DNA from 2 places in the Arthrobacter sp. KNU40 genome. Region 2 is predicted to be linked to the other one. Evidence: riboswitches for the same ligand, from Rfam matches in the RefSeq annotation. Region 2 holds a riboswitch; the other holds the start of a gene.

Region 1 (8,168 bases), 890 kb from region 2:
AGGCGTTCGGCCAGGATCCGGGCACCGGCCAGCACACGCTCCTGGCGTTCCTTGAACTCTTCCGAGCCGGCGATCTTGAAGGCCACGGCCTTGCCGGCGATCACGTGCTCCAACGGGCCGCCCTGCTGGCCCGGGAAGACCGCGGAGTTGATCTTCTTGGCGATGTCGGCATCGTTGGAAAGGATGATCCCCCCGCGCGGACCCGCGAGGGTCTTGTGCGTCGTCGAGGTCGTCACGTGCGCGTGCGGGACCGGGGACGGGTGCAGCCCCGCGGCCACGAGGCCGGCGAAGTGCGCCATGTCCACCATGAGGTACGCGCCCACCAGGTCCGCGATCCGCCGGAACTCCGCGAAGTCCAGCTGCCGCGCATAGGCGGACCAGCCCGCCACGATCAGTGCCGGCTTGTGCTCCAGCGCCAGGCGCTCCACCTCGGCCATGTCGATCCGGTGGTCCTCTTCACGGACCTGGTACGGGATGACGTTGTACAGGCGGCCGGAGAAGTTGATCCGCATGCCGTGGGTCAGGTGACCGCCGTGGGCCAGGTTCAAGCCCATGATGGTGTCGCCCGGCTTGATCAGGGCGTGCATCACCGAGGCGTTCGCCTGCGCGCCGGAGTGCGGCTGCACGTTCGCGTACCCGGCACCGAAGAGGGCCTTCACCCGGTCGATCGCGAGCTGCTCGATGACGTCCACGTGCTCGCAGCCACCGTAGTAGCGCTTTCCCGGGTAGCCCTCGGCATACTTGTTCGTCAGCACCGAGCCCTGCGCCTGCATCACGGCCACCGCGGTGTGGTTCTCGGAGGCGATCATTTCCAGGCCCGACCGCTGGCGGTTCAGCTCATCGTCGATCTTCGCCGCGATCTCCGGATCCAGCACGGACAACACCGCGTCCAGGGACGGCGAAACGACCTGCTCGAACACAATGTTCTCGGTGCCCGCGGCCCCGGTCGCGGCGCTCACAGCTCGCCACCGTTCTTGGAAGCGTATTCCTCGGCGGAAAGCAGCGGACCGTCGGACTCGGCGGACACCTTGAAGAGCCAGCCCGCACCATACGGATCGTTGTTGATCAGCGCAGGATCGTCGACGACGGCGGAGTTCACTTCCGTGACCTCCCCCGTCACCGGGGAGTACAGGTCAGAGACGGACTTGGTGGACTCCACCTCGCCGCAGGTCTCCCCCGCAGTCACAGCGGAACCGACCTCGGGCAAGTCAACATACACGATGTCGCCGAGGGCATCGGTGGCCACGGCCGAGATACCGACAGACACAAGATTGCCGGCTTCGCGGGCAACCCACTCGTGCTCGTCGGAGTACTGGAGTTCAGGTGCAACTTTTGCCATGTTTTTTCCTTTGCGTTGGTCTAAGAAAACAGTTGTGGTCAGGTTACGCGGCGGGGGCCGCCATCCTCTGCGTGCTGCTCCTTCGTCGCTTTGACGCACGCTGCCGGATGCCGCTCCCCCACCGCTAGAGGCTTGTTCAGTTTTCGGGGCTCACCGTTCCGGAAAAGAACGCTGGCCCTTCGGGATTCAGTTATGGGCCCGTGGTTCCCGTGGGCCTCACCCTCGGCAGGTAGCTCATCCTCCATAAGCTAAACCGGAGGTGAGCTGAGCCGCAGGTGAGATGCAGGGCCCCATCGGGTGCCGGCATCCGGCAGCATGCGTCTAAGGGAGCGACACGTCCGCTCAGCGGGCGTCTTCGCGACCGAGCATGCAGAGGATGTCGGACCCGACGGGCTAAACGCAACCACGGTCACGCAACCCACCGGGAGCGTCACGTCCGCCCAGCGGGCGTCTTCGCGACCGAGCACGCGGAGGATTCTTCCGTCCCGCGGCTCCCAGCCACCCACCGAAGCCGACGGGCTTAAGGCGACACGGCCTACTTAACCCGCTTATAGAACGGCAGTGCGACAACCTCGAACGGTTCAGCCTTGCCGCGCAGGTCTACGTCCAGGGCCGTGCCTGGCTCGGCGTGTTCGACGTCGACATAGGCCAACGCCACGGGGTAGCCGAGGGTGGGGCTGGGCTGGCCGGAGGTGACTTCGCCGACCACTACGCCGTCCTTGAGGACCGGGTAGTGGCTGCGGCCGGCGCGGCGGCCCAGGCCCTTGAGGCCAACCAGCTTGCGGCCGCTGGTGGATCCGGCGCCCTCAGCCTTCAGGGCTTCGAGGGCGGCGCGGCCTACGAAGTCGCTTTCCTTGGCGAGCGAGACGACCGGGCCCAGGCCCGCCGAGAAGGGGTTGCCTTCGCGGGAGAGCTCGTTGCCGTAGAGCGGCATGCCGGCTTCGAGACGCAGGGAGTCACGCGAGGCCAGGCCGGCGGGGATCAGCTCGCCGTCTTGGGCAACTGCCGCGATTGCTTGCCACAGGGCGGCGGCGGCATCGTTGTCCACGAAGATTTCGAAGCCGTCCTCACCGGTGTAACCGGTGCGGGCGAGGAGCAGTTCCGTGATGCTCCCGGCAAAGGTGAAGGGCACCTCGACGGCGGCGTAGTACTTCAGCTCGGTGACCAGGGCGTGCTGTTCCGCCGGGACCAAACGCAGGAGGATTTCTTCCGCCTTGGGACCCTGGACGGCGATCAGCGAGGTCGCTGCGGAGGCGTCCTCGACGACGACGTCGAAGTTGGCAGCCCGCTGCGCCAGTGCCTCGGCAACAACCTTGGCGTTGCCGGCGTTTGGAACCACCAGGAACTTGGAATCGCCACGACGGTACGTGATGAGGTCATCGATGATGCCGCCGTCTTCCTGGCAGATCAGCGAGTACTTGGCCTTGCCAATCGACATCGCGGAGATCTTGCCCACCAGTGCGTAGTCCAGGAAAGCGGCCGCGTCCGGGCCGCTGACCCAGACTTCGCCCATGTGGGAAAGGTCGAACAGGCCTGCGGACTGGCGGACGGCGTGGTGCTCGGCCAGTTCGGAGGAGTACTTCAGGGGCATCTGCCAGCCACCGAAATCGGTGAAGGAAGCGCCGAGCTTCTTGTGCTCTTCGTAGAGCGCAGTGTAGTTCTCAGTCATCGTGAGGAGTCCTTTAGTTCTCGAAGGCTTCGATCGGAGGGCAGGAGCAGACCAGGTTGCGGTCGCCCGCGGCGCCGTCGATGCGGCCGACGGGCGGGAAGTACTTGTCCTGCTTGAGGTGGTGGACAGGGAAGACGGCCTGCTCGCGGGAGTACTCACGGTTCCAGTCCGAGGAGACGACGGCGGCCGCGGTGTGCGGTGCGTGGCGCAGCGGGCTGTTCTCCACCGTGAAGTCGCCGTTCGCGACCTGGTCGATTTCCTTGCGGATGGTGATCATGGCTTCGATGAATCGGTCGATCTCCCCGAGGTCCTCGGATTCGGTGGGCTCCACCATGAGGGTGCCCGCCACCGGGAACGCCAGGGTGGGAGCGTGGAAACCGTAGTCGATGAGGCGCTTGGCCACGTCCTCAGCAGTAACGCCGGTGCGAGCCGTCAGTTCGCGCAGGTCCAGGATGCACTCGTGGGCCACGAGCCCGCCTTCACCGGTGTAGAGAACGGGGAAGTACTCGTTGAGGCGCGAGGCGATGTAGTTCGCGGCAAGCAGCGCGGACTTGGTGGCCTCGGTCAGGCCTTCGCCGCCCATGAGCTTCACGTAGGCCCAGGAAATCGGCAGGACGCCGGCGGAGCCGTAACGCGAGGCGGAGATGGCCACGCCAGTCCCTGGCAAAGAAGCGCCGTCTTCGTGTGCTGCCTTGTTCGCATCGCCGGGCATGAAGGGTGCAAGGTGCGCCTTGGCCGCGACCGGGCCAACACCGGGTCCGCCGCCGCCGTGCGGGATGCAGAAGGTCTTGTGCAGGTTCAGGTGGGACACGTCGCCCCCGAACTTGCCCGGCTGGGCCAGGCCCACGAGCGCGTTGAGGTTGGCGCCGTCCACGTACACCTGGCCGCCGGCCGCGTGCACCGAGTCGCAGATTTCGCGGACGTCGGCGTCGTACACGCCGTGCGTGGACGGATAAGTGATCATGATGCAAGACAAAGCACGGCCGGTGGCGTCGATCTTGGCCTGCAGGTCCGCGTGGTCGATCGTGCCGTCGGCCGCGGTGGCCACCACGACCACTTTCATGCCGGCCAGCACTGCCGAGGCGGCGTTGGTGCCGTGGGCGGACGCCGGGATGAGGCAGACGTTGCGCTGGGCCTCGCCGCGGGAGTGGTGGTAGCCGCGGATGGCCAGCAGGCCCGCGAGTTCGCCCTGGGAACCGGCGTTGGGCTGGATGGAGACCTGGTCGTACCCGGTGATCTCCGTCAGGTCAGCTTCCAGATCTTCGATCAGTTCGCGCCAGCCCTCGGTCTGGGAATCCGGGGCGAAGGGGTGGATCGAGGCGAATTCCGGCCAGGAGATGGCTTCCATCTCGGCGGTGGCGTTCAGCTTCATGGTGCACGAACCCAGCGGGATCATGGTGCGGTCCAGCGCCAGGTCGCGGTCCGACAGCTTGCGGATATAGCGCAGCAGCTGGGTTTCAGAACGGTGCGTGTTGAACACCGGGTGCTGCAGGAAATCAGAACTGCGGACCACGGCCTCCGGCAACTCGAAGCCGGAAGCGGTCTTCAAGGGACCGGCGCCAAAGGCGACGGCCACTGCGGACAGCACTTCCGACGTCGTGGTTTCGTCAACGGAGACGCCCACAGTGTCGGCGTCGATGATCCGCAGATTGATGCCCCGCGCTTCGGCGGCGGCGATGACCTTCCCGGCCTTGCCGGGGACGCGGACGGTGACGGTGTCGAAGAAGCTGCGGTGCAGGACCTCAAGGCCCGCGGCCTTCAAGGACGCTGCCAGGGTGCGGGCGTGGTTGTGGGCCGTCTCGGCGATCGCCTTCAGGCCATCGGGGCCGTGGTAGACGGCGTACATCGAGGACACGATGGCCAACAGGGCCTGCGCGGTGCAGATGTTGGACGTCGCCTTCTCGCGGCGGATGTGCTGCTCGCGGGTCTGGAGGGCGAGGCGGTAGGCGGGAGTGCCGGCGTCGTCCTTGGAAACGCCCACCAAGCGGCCCGGCATCGAGCGCTCGAGGCCCTTCTGGACAGCCATGTACGCGGCGTGCGGGCCGCCGAAGAACAGCGGTACGCCAAAGCGCTGGGTGGAGCCGACGGCGATGTCGGCACCCTGCTCACCCGGAGGCGTGATCAGGGTGAGCGCGAGGAGGTCCGCCGCCACGGTGACGAGGGCGCCGCGTTCCTTGGCGGCGGCAATCACGGCGGAGTGGTCGAACACCCGGCCGGAAACGCCCGGCTGCTGCAGCACGATGCCGTTGATGTCGCCGTCGGGCAGGCCCTGGGACAGGTCAGCGATCTCCACCTCGAAGCCCAGCGCCTCGGCGCGGCCCTTCACGATGGCGATGGTCTGCGGGAGGCATTCGGCGTCGAGGACGGTCTTGCCCGCAGAGGCGGACTTGTTGGCCCTCCGCATGAGCAATACGGCCTCGGCGACGGCGGTGGCTTCGTCCAGCAGGGACGCGTTGGCCACCGGCAATGCCGTGAGGTCCTGGACCATGGTCTGGAAGTTCAGCAGGGCTTCGAGGCGGCCCTGGGAGATTTCCGGCTGGTAGGGCGTGTAGGCCGTGTACCAGGCCGGGGATTCGAGGATGTTGCGGCGGATCACCGGCGGAGTGACGGTGTCGTAATAGCCCTGGCCGATCATCTGCACGGCCGTCTTGTTCTTGGCCGCCAGCTTGCGAAGTTCAGCCAGGACTTCCACCTCGCTGAGGGCGTCGGTGCCGTGCTTGGACAGCCTAAGTGCAACATCCTGGCGGATGGAATCGGGGACAGCGACATCCACCAGGCCGTCAACGGAGTCGTAGCCGACAGCTTTGAGCATGATGCCAACATCGATTTGCCGTCGTGCGCCGATGTGTCGGTCTGCGAAAGCGGTGGGGGTTGATTGAACAGTCAAAAGGAACTCCAAGGTAGGGCCGACCGCAATGGCACGGCTTCGGTTTGGGTTCCTCCCCGCTCTGTATCGGACCTGAGAGATTCCGCAGGCTTGGTTGCCTGCTTGCACCGTCGGTGAGCCGGACCGAAGCCTGGCTGCTTTCCAGAGTTGCCTCGCCGCAGCGGTACGGGGGCCTGAGAGATTCCTGGGGAGGATTTGCTCCTACGGCGCCTGCCCGGTTGATGACTGGGAGGACTCTCCCGCCACGGTTCGAAAGGCATATTCAGATTTGGGGTGATTCGGCTCACACCATACACACAATGTCAACGCAGGGGCAACATCAGGTATCGGAAATAGCCGTCGGCAGAGGATCATCAGTCGAGGAGATCACGAAGCATAGCCGGAGTTGACATTCCTTGGTGACCTATCCCACACTGAGTCGGGCATCACCCAAACTGAATACGCTGATGATCTGCGGCGGGAGAGTCCTGCCGGTACATTCTGCAGTCGCCGTAGGAGCAAATCCTCCCCAGGAAACTCTCAGGCCCCCGTACCGCCGCGGCAAGGCAACTCTGGAAAGCAGCCCGGGAACTCCGGGCTCACCGACGGTGCAAAGCGGAACCATGCGAAAGCACGGGGCCGCGGAATCTCTCAGGTCCAATACAGAGCGGGGAGGAACCCGAATCATCGTGGCACGCTAATGCCACTTGAACGATGGAGTTCCTCATGACGATTCATCACCCGCCCGCCATAGCTAGTGAAACACCCCATCTTGATCGGCAGCTCAGCAACCGGCACATCCAGCTGATTGCGATCGGCGGCGCCATCGGCACAGGCCTCTTCATGGGTTCCGGAAAGACCATCTCCGCGGCCGGCCCGTCCGTGATCTTCGTGTACATGATCATCGGCTTCATGCTGTTCTTCGTCATGCGCGCCATGAGCGAACTGCTGCTGTCCAACCTGCACTACAAATCCTTCAGCGACTTTGCCGCAGACCTTCTGGGTCCGTGGGCAGGTTTCTTCACCGGCTGGACCTACTGGTTCTGCTGGGTGATCACCGGCATCGCGGACGTCATTGCCATTGCGGGCTACTCAAAGGAGCTCTGGCCGAGCCTCCCGCTGTGGATCCCGGGCCTGGCCACTATCGCGATCCTGCTGCTGCTGAACCTGACCACGGTGAAGGCCTTCGGCGAGACAGAATTCTGGTTCGCCCTCATCAAAATCATCGCGATTGCAGCACTGATCGTTGTAGGGCTGTTCATGATCTTCAGCGGGTTCCAGTCCGAGGCCGGACCGGCAAGCCTCACCAACCTCTGGAGCCACGGCGGCTTCTTCCCCCACGAATTCATGGGCTTCGTGGCCGGCTTCCAGATCGCGGTCTTCGCATTCGTGGGCATTGAGCTAGTGGGCACCACTGCGGCAGAGGCCAAGGACCCGGAGAAGAACCTGCCCAGAGCGATCAACTCCATCCCGGTGCGAGTGCTCCTGTTCTACGTGGGCGCCCTCATCATCCTGATGTCCGTCACTCCTTGGACCCAGTTCGCCGCCGGCCACAGCCCATTCATCGCCATGTTCTCCCTGGCTGGGCTCGGCGCAGCCGCCACCGTGGTCAACCTGGTGGTGCTGAGCTCGGCCATGTCCTCGGCCAACTCCGGCATCTACTCGACCTCGCGCATGGTGTACGGCCTAGCCCAGGAGGGCGACGCCCCGGCCCTTTTCAGCGGCCTGTCCCGGCGGAAGGTTCCCCGCAACGCCCTGTTCCTCTCCTGCGTGCTGCTGCTCTCCGGCGTCGTCCTGATGTACGCGGGACAGGACGTCGGCAAGGCCTTTGACATGGTCACCACCGTGTCGGCCGTCTGCTTCGTCTTCGTCTGGTCCATCATCCTGGCCAGCTACATCGCATTCCGTCGTCGTCGCCCGCAGCTGCACATCGCGTCCACGTTCAAGATGCCCGGCGGCATCGTGATGGTGTGGGTGGTCTTCGCGTTCTTCGCGTTTGTGCTCTGGACGCTGACCACCCAGTCGGACACGCTGACGGCACTGCTGGTCACGCCGGCCTGGTTCATCATGCTCGGTGTCGCGTGGTTCTTCCTGCGCCGCCGTCCAGCCCACCTGGCCCGCTACGCGAGGTTCCAGGACGAGCTCCAGTCGGACCAGGATGCCGCAGACGTGCCCCTCCGCGCGGGCGCCTAGGCGGACAATGACAACCACCTCTGCGGGGTGGGGGTTCACTTATGCATGGCCTCATGTATCTGGAGCGCAAACCAAAGCTGGGCCAACGTGGATGTTTCGGT
Region 2 (8,168 bases):
CCAACGCCGCAAGGCTCCTCACCCGCGAGGACGTCAGGGTGCTGACGGAGGGCGTGCGCAAGCAGAGCCCCGCCGCCGTCGAGGAACTCATTCCCGGGCTCATGTCCTTGGCCGAAGTGCAGCGGGTGCTGCGGGGACTCCTCGAAGAACAGGTCCCCATCAACGATCTTCCCCGCATTTTCGAGGCACTCGCCCTGCGTGCCAAGGTTTCCACCGAGCCCGAGGCTTTGGTGGAAACCGCCCGCCAATCGCTGGGGCCCGCGCTCGCAGCCAAGTTCCTGGACGGCACGGTGCTCAATGTGATCATGATCGATCCACTCCTGGAACAGTCCATGCTCGAAGACATGCGCCCGGCCGAAGGGGGTACCCAGATCGTCATGAGCCAAGCGCGCCTGGACGCCGTCCTGGCCTCTGTGCAGTCTTCGGTGGAGGCCGCCGCAAACGCCGGACGGCAAGCCGTTCTGGTGTGCGCCCCGGCGTTGCGGCCCGCGGTCCGGCGGCTCGTGGCGGCTCCCGACGGCGGTGTTCCCGTGTTGTCCTACCGCGAAGTGACGTCCGCAAACATCCAGATCGAAACCGTGGGGGTGGTCCGCCATGCCGAAGCAATACAAGCTTAAGGGCACCTCCCTGGACGACATCCGGGCGAAAGCCGAGCAACAGCACGGTCCCGGGGCGCGGATCGTCTCTGCCGAGAAAGTCACCAATCCGGGGATCGCCGGCCTCTTCGCAGCCAATCGCTACGAGGCAACCGTGGAGGTTCCGGCAGAGGGTTCCACCCAACTAGCTAGCAATAGTTGTCGTTTTGAGGGCTCAGAACGACAACAACTGCGAGTCAGTTGGGACGCCCAGGTTGCTGGGGAGGCACGGCTTGCCGGGGAGGCTCACGCGTTGCAGGGGCCCGCGATCGCCGCGCTCCTGGAGCAAGCCGACGCGGCCGAGATGGACCTGCACCGGCCCGAGGCAGCTGTTTCAACCGCCTCCCCGGATTTCGCGGGGATGTTGGAGCAGCTGGGGAAGGAGTTCCAGGCGCCGGTCTCCGGACCAGCGACGCAAGGGATGCTGACCGCGTTGCCGGCCCCCGCCGTCGGGCACGCCGTTTCTGTGCAGGTACCGGTTCCACTTGCCGGCAGCGGCAACCTGATCGTCCTGCTTGGCCTCGGCGACGACGCCCTGGGACCGGCGTTGGAAATGTCCATCGCCGAGGGCGGCTCCGACGTCCGGACGGCCGGAGCGCTAACTGCCTTCGGGCACCTCCACGTGGTGGGGCGCCAGGGCGCGACGGCGGCACGCGCCCAAGCTGTGCTCACCGGCCAAACCGTGCTGGTCGCTTACGGACTCGGCAGGCAAGGCGAAGCCGCGACGCATGCGGCGGCCGTCGCAGCGCTCGCCGCAGACCAGTTGTGGCTGGTTGCCGACGCAGGGCGGAAAGCGGAAGACACGGCGGCCTGGGTCCGGGCGCTCTCCGCCGCGCTGGCCGCCGAGCGAGTCACGCTTGACGCCCTTGCTGTTTTCGGCGCATCGGAGACCGCAAGTCCCGAGACGGTCAACGGACTCGGCCTCCCCATCGGGTGGGTGGACGGCAAGCCCGCCCGCGTTGCCGTGCTCGGAAAGGTACATTGAGAGCATGCTGGTACTGACACGCAAGCCGGGCGAACAGATCATGATTGGTGAGGACATTGTCATCACCGTCATGGAAGGCCGCGGCGACGGCGTGCGGATCGGGATCGAGGCCCCTCGAGGGGTGTCCATCCAGCGTCGCGAAGTTGTTGAGGCGATCGCCGCTGCCAACCTCGCTGCTGCCCAGGCCGGCCCCGAAGCCGAGGAACTCGTTGCCGGGCTGCGTCCGCCGGTTCGCAAGCCGAGCAAGGACTAGGCGCCGTCCCTACTCCAAGCCCAGGAACTCCTTGAGGAGCGGCAGCGAGCAATCCCTCGTCACGGCCAAGGCCCGTTCGATATTTGCATTTTCCGCAAGCAGCATCACGTCATCCACGGTGCCAGCACACGCGACCGCTCCCGGCGCCGCCGGGGCTGCGTCGCCGGGCTGAACGGAGCCAAGCGGAGGGGTCCCGGCCCCTTGCAGCCCCATCTGGAGAGCCTCGACGTTCGCGGCCGCGGTTGTTTCGACTTGATTGAGCACCGAGACCAGCTCACGGTGGTGATCATGAAGCAGTTCCGGCCAGATTCCGGGCGGGGCCACTGAAGCGATCATCGGCAGCGTGGCATTGGCCGACAAGCGCCATTCGATGGCCAGGGCCGACGACTCGATGTTCCGGGCAAGGGTGTCGAACCGAAGGTTTTCCAGGACCTTTTCCACGTCAGCGGCAGTGAATTTCAACCAATGCCAGTTGCCTGCCCGAACGTGCAGCAACTGTGTTTCGAGCCGGTACAACAGCAGTTCCAGCTGTCTCCGCTCGCGCCACAGCATCGCCGATAGCTCATCCGCCCCCACGGTTCCCCACTCCCCGGTTTGGCCTGCGAACATGAATCCGAGGCCTCTTTTGTATCTTTTTCATGAGCGTACACGCATTGTTATTTTTCAGATGGTATGTTCACTGAATACATGTCTGTTCCGTGTAATCTTCGGCACGTTGCATCGTCTCAGCAGCTCGCCCATGAAGCCTTGGAATCAGGCTTGGCAACTCAATAAACAGGTCTCATGGGGGGACTAATTTTGAATCGCGAAGAACGCAACGAGTTGGTGCTGCAGCACTTGCCGCTCGTTGGCTATTTGGTGTCGGAGCTCTGCGCGAGAGCTTCTCATTTGTCGCGCGACGATTTCGCGTCGGTAGGGTCCGTGGCGTTGATAACGTCTGCCGATTCCTTCGATCCGAACCTCGGAGTCCCCTTCGGCGCCTTTGCGCGCCGCCGGATCGTCGGAGCCTTTGCGGACGAGATGCGGGCCAGCGACTGGGCCACGCGCTCTGCGCGCAAGCGCATCAAGGAAACCATGTCGGTCCAGGAGACGCTGTCCGGCGTCCTTGGCCGCACGCCTTCGGTGGCCGAAACCGCATCAGCCCTGGGTGTCGAACGTAGCGTGGTGGAAGCCGCCCTTGCCGATGCCGCAAGGACCCTGTCGCCGCTGGATGACGTCGTAGTGGACACTGTTGCCGCGGACACCATCTCCCCGGAGCACTCGGTCCTGGCCGATGAGCGCCTCAAGTACCTTCGCGCCGCCGTCGACGCCCTGCCGGAAAAGATGCGGTACGTCGTCGAGGAGATCTACTTCGGTGGGCGGACAGTCAAGGAACTCGCTGAGGAACTCGGTTCCACGCACGCCGCGGTCTCCCAACAGCGTGCCGAGGGCATCCGGCTCATGCGCGATGGACTTTCCGCACATTACGCGGACGATCCGGAACAATCCTTTGAGCCCCAATCGCGCATTACGGCCCGACGTCGGCACGACTACCTGTCGACCCTCGCCACCGCCACTTTGGGCGGAATTACCCGTAGTTTCAGCTCGGCAGATGCTGCCTTGAACCGAGCGGTCTAGACTCCGCCTACTTTGCGGTCGGCACGCGGCGGAGCACGACGGCGGCAAGGACTGCCGCTCCCGCCATCAGTACCAGCCCGATCGCCGCCGTGATGTGGACGCCGGATTCAAACGCCGCACGCGCGGCGGATGTCAGGGCATCGCCCATAGGCTGGGGCAGCGTTGCCGCGGTGTCCACGGCTCCGGCGAGCGTCTCCCGCGAGCGTTCGGCCGCGTGGCCGGACAATTCGCCTGGAAGCAGCAAGTGGTGTTGGTAGGACGCCGTCAGGATGGAGCCAAGGACGGCTGTGCCCAGCAATGAACCGAGCTCGTAGCCCGTTTCGGAGATCGCCGATGCAGCGCCCGCCTTGTCGGCAGGAACCGCGCCGAGGATCAGGTCGTTGGAGATGGTCTCCGCCGAGCCAACCCCGATGGCCAGCAGTAGGAGTGCCGTCAAAAGGTACCCCGGACCCTGGCTGTGGTTGCCCAGGGCGGCCACGAGGTATCCAACTGCGCTCAGCGCCAAGCCCGATGCCACCACCAGGCCCGGGCGGATCCGCTTGACCAGCGGAACCACCACCAGGCCCGCCACGATGGTGGCCAGCAGCGCCGGAACCATCGAGATCCCCGCCTGCATGGGGGATTGGCCTTCCACGAGCTGCAAATGCTGCGCGAAGAAGTAAATGAAGCCGGTCATTGAGAACAGGGACAAGACGTTGGCCGTGATGGCCGTGCTGAAGACCTTGTTCCGGAAAAGCCGTACGTCCAACATGGGCGATGCCAAAGAGCCCTGCCTCCGGACGAAGACGATTCCCATGGCCAGGCCGAACGCCATGAAGGCCGCGGGTCCAGGGCCAAAACCGTGTACGGCGGCCTCTTTGATGCCATAAACCACGGGGGCCATGGTCAGGATGGACAGCACAACGCTGGGAACGTCCGGCTTGCCCGGGTTGCGATCCTTGGACTCGGGAATGAGGGAGGGGCCAAAGGCGAGCAGGGGCAGCAACAATGGCACCGCAACCAGGAACACGGCACCCCACCAGAAGTGCTCCACGAGCCAACCGCCGAAGATCGGCCCGAGGGCTGCGCCGCCGGAGAATCCTGCGGCCCACACTGCCACGGCGAGCCGGCGGCGGTTCGGGTCCGGGAAGATGTTGCGGATCAAGGACAGCGTGGACGGCATGAGCATGGCTCCGAAGATGCCCATACTGGCGCGTCCGGCGATGAGCCATTCAGCCGACGGCGCGAAGGCGGTGGCCGCGGAAACGGCGGCGAAGCCCGTGCTGCCGATCAACAGCAAGCGGCGACGGCCGATCCGGTCTCCCAGGTTTCCCATGGACACCAATAGGGCTGCAAGCACCAGCGGGTAGGCGTCGACGACCCACAGCAGCTGCACGCCCCCTACTTCCAAGGACCGGGCGATTTGCGGCAGGGCGAATGTCAGCGCCGTATTGTCCACAGCCACCAGCAGCACGGGGAACATCAGGAGTGCCAGGGCAGCCCAATCGCGCCACGGGGCGGATTGGATCGAAGGGGTGCGGGGGTGCTGGGTTGTGGACGGCGTGAACATGGAGATAACTGTACCGTCTGGACGGTATAGTTTCAATCTGACTCATCGAACTGCCGCATCGAACTAAGGGATGATGGACACCATGCCGCGAAAACCTATTGCCCGGGACGCTGTCCTGGATGCCTTTGAAGCCCTCCTGATCGAGGTGGGGGAGCGGGCTGCGACCCTGGACGCCGTCGCCAAGCGCGCAGGCGTCTCCAAGGGCGGCCTGCTCTACCATTTCCCCAACAAGGAAGCCATGATCAGCTCCTTGCTCGAACGCATGGACGGGCTGGCTGCTCTGGATATCGAGGCAATGAAGGCAGCCCCCGAAGGTGCGGCCGCGTTCTTCATCAAGTCTTCCCTGTGGGCGGATACTCCGTTGGACCGGGTGTTCGTGGCCGCCACGCGGCTCGCGGAAGTAGCCCATGAAGAAACCCGCAGGCGTTTCGCCGGGATCCAGCAACAATGGCTCGATGTGCTCGCCGAGGAAGTGGGGCCCGAGATGGCCAAAGCGGTCCGGTACATGGGCGATGGACTTTACTTCAACGCAATGCTTGAAGGCGGCGCCGGTGATACGGAAGTCAAGGCCAGCGCGAGGAGCGCCGACGTCGGTGCGCTGCTGGCCGCCGTCGAACGCCTCCGTGACTGAGGGTGCGGCCCAACTGTCCCCACCGCCACCCTCGCCTCGCAAGCTCGGCCAGGGAACCCTGGCGGCGTGGGCCCCCGCAGTTGTTGTCGTTTAGAGGCTCCAAAACGACATCTAGTGCGAGTTAGTTGGGGAAGTCGGGCGGGGGCGGTGACCACATTTGCGGACGCGGGCAGTCCGTAGGACAATTGGGAGTTGTGGCAGCCGTCACCGGCAACCACGATCTCATTCACATAACTGAATACGCCTTTGATCTGCGGCGGGAGAGTCCTGCAGGCATGTGATGCAGGCGCCGTAGGAGCAAATCCTCCCCAGGAATCTCTCAGGCCCACGCACCGCCGCGGCAAGGCAACTCTGGAAAGCAGCGCGCTGACGCGCGCTCACCGACGGTGCAAGCGGAACAGTGCCACAAGCACGGTTTCGCGGAAACTCTCAGGTCCAATACAGAGCGGGGAGGAACCCGATTAGCTGTGGCGCACCCTGCGCCGCCTTATTTATGGAGTTCCTTCGTGACGGTTAGTTCAACCTCCACTACGTTCGTTGACCGGCATATCGGCACCCGCCGCCAAGCCGACATTGACATCATGCTCAAGTCTGTTGGCTACGACAGTGTCGATTCGCTCGTAGACACCGCGGTTCCCAATGACATCCGCCAGGACGTCGCGCTGACGCTCCAGAACGCCCTCAGCGAGGTGGAAGTCCTGGCTGAACTTCGCAAGCTGGCGGCCAAGAACAAGACGGCCGTGCAGATGATCGGCCAGGGCTACTACGACACCGTCACTCCGCCGGTGATCCGCCGCAACATCCTCGAATCCCCGGCCTGGTACACGGCCTACACGCCGTACCAGCCGGAAATTTCCCAGGGCCGCCTCGAAGCCCTGCTGAACTTCCAGACCATGGTCCAGGACCTCGTGGGCCTGCCTATCGCCAACGCCTCACTGCTGGATGAAGCCACCGCGGTTGCCGAAGCAGTCCTCATGATGCGCCGCGCCAACAAGAACAAGACGGCCCATGACGGCAAGACCGTCCTCGACGCCGACTGTCTCCCGCAGACCATCGCCATCGTGAAGGGCCGCGCCGAGGCGCTCGGCTTTGAGGTGGAGATCGCGGACCTGTCCCAGGGCCTGCCCGACGGCGACATCAACGGCATCGTGCTGCAGCAGCCGGGCGTTTCCGGCCGGGTGTTCGACCACTCCGCCGTGATTGCCGCCGCCAAGGAACGCGGCGCCCTCGTCACCGTCGCCGCGGACCTCCTCGCCCTCACCCTGATCACGCCTCCGGGTGAGCAGGGTGCCGACATCGCCGTCGGCTCCACCCAGCGCTTTGGCGTTCCGCTGTTCTTTGGCGGCCCGCACGCCGCGTACATGGCTGTCCAGAAGGGCCTCGAGCGCTCGATGCCGGGCCGCTTGGTGGGCGTTTCCAAGGACGACGCCGGCACTCCCGCCTACCGCCTCGCCCTGCAGACCCGCGAGCAGCACATCCGCCGCGAGAAGGCGACGTCCAACATCTGCACCGCGCAGGCCCTGTTGGCCATCGTGTCCTCGATGTACGCCGTGTACCACGGCCCCGATGGCCTGAAGGCGATCGCCGAGACGGCCCACAACCACGCCCGCACCCTGGCAGCGTCCTTGAAGGCCGCGGGCCTTGAGGTCCTGCACCGCAGCTTCTTCGACACCGTCACCGTCCGCGTCCCCGGCAAGGCCGGGAAGGTCATCGCCGCCGCCGAGGCCAAGGGCATCAACCTGCGCGGCATCGACGCGGACACTGTCGGCGTCTCCGTCGATGAGACCACAACAAAGGAAATCGTCGGCGGCGTCCTTGATGCTTTTGGTGTCGTCGCCGCCTTCGGCGCGACGGTGTCCGGTGACGGCGAGGGCTTCGCGCTGGAGGCCGCTGTCGAGCGAACTTCGGACTACCTGCAGCACCCGGTGTTCAACACGCACCGTTCTGAAACCCAGCTGCTGCGCTATATCCGCAAGCTGTCGGACCGCGACCTGGCGCTGGACCGCACCATGATCCCGCTGGGTTCGTGCACCATGAAGCTGAACGCCACCGCCGAGATGGAAGCCATCTCCTGGCCGGAATTCGCCTCGATCCACCCCTTCGCCCCGGATTCCCAGACCGAGGGCTGGCGCGAACTGATCGAAGATCTGGAAGCTGACCTGACGGAGATCACCGGGTACGACCAGGTCTCCATCCAGCCCAACGCCGGTTCCCAGGGCGAACTCGCGGGCCTGCTGGCCATCCGCGGCTACCACCACTCCCGCGGCGAGGCCCAGCGCAACGTCTGCCTCATCCCGGCGTCCGCCCACGGCACCAACGCCGCCTCGGCAGTGCTGGCCGGCATGAAAGTGGTCGTGGTGGCCACCGCGGCCGACGGCACGATCGACCACGCGGACCTGCAGGCCAAGATCGACGCCACCGGCCGTGCTTTGTCTTGCATCATGATCACTTATCCGTCCACGCACGGCGTGTACGACGCCGACGTCCGCGAAATCTGC

Evidence for each region. A riboswitch is a leader RNA that binds a small molecule or an ion and turns the genes downstream of it on or off. The one in region 2 is predicted to bind glycine.
Region 1: it holds a riboswitch for glycine, as region 2 does, so the genes downstream of both, gcvP (aminomethyl-transferring glycine dehydrogenase) here and gcvP (aminomethyl-transferring glycine dehydrogenase) in region 2, are expected to answer to the same signal.

The regions. Positions count from the first base shown of each region.
Region 1 covers NZ_CP195850.1:5,015,220-5,023,387, forward strand. The annotation lists gene glyA (serine hydroxymethyltransferase) at 1-959, opposite strand, end outside; gene gcvH (glycine cleavage system protein GcvH) at 956-1,339, opposite strand; gene gcvT (glycine cleavage system aminomethyltransferase GcvT) at 1,875-3,008, opposite strand; gene gcvP (aminomethyl-transferring glycine dehydrogenase) at 3,022-5,895, opposite strand; glycine riboswitch at 5,947-6,046, opposite strand; glycine riboswitch at 6,047-6,147, opposite strand; glycine riboswitch at 6,343-6,440, shown strand; glycine riboswitch at 6,442-6,550, shown strand; gene cycA (D-serine/D-alanine/glycine transporter) at 6,601-8,067, shown strand; gene ACSKT0_RS23420 (PucR family transcriptional regulator) at 8,103-8,168, opposite strand, start outside.
Region 2 covers NZ_CP195850.1:758,838-767,005, forward strand. The annotation lists gene ACSKT0_RS03665 (flagellar biosynthesis protein FlhA) at 1-617, shown strand, start outside; gene ACSKT0_RS03670 (hypothetical protein) at 595-1,620, shown strand; gene ACSKT0_RS03675 (carbon storage regulator) at 1,625-1,873, shown strand; gene ACSKT0_RS03680 (hypothetical protein) at 1,883-2,482, opposite strand; gene ACSKT0_RS03685 (sigma-70 family RNA polymerase sigma factor) at 2,657-3,490, shown strand; gene ACSKT0_RS03690 (MFS transporter) at 3,498-5,039, opposite strand; gene ACSKT0_RS03695 (TetR/AcrR family transcriptional regulator) at 5,122-5,670, shown strand; glycine riboswitch at 5,918-6,015, shown strand; glycine riboswitch at 6,017-6,124, shown strand; gene gcvP (aminomethyl-transferring glycine dehydrogenase) at 6,177-8,168, shown strand, end outside.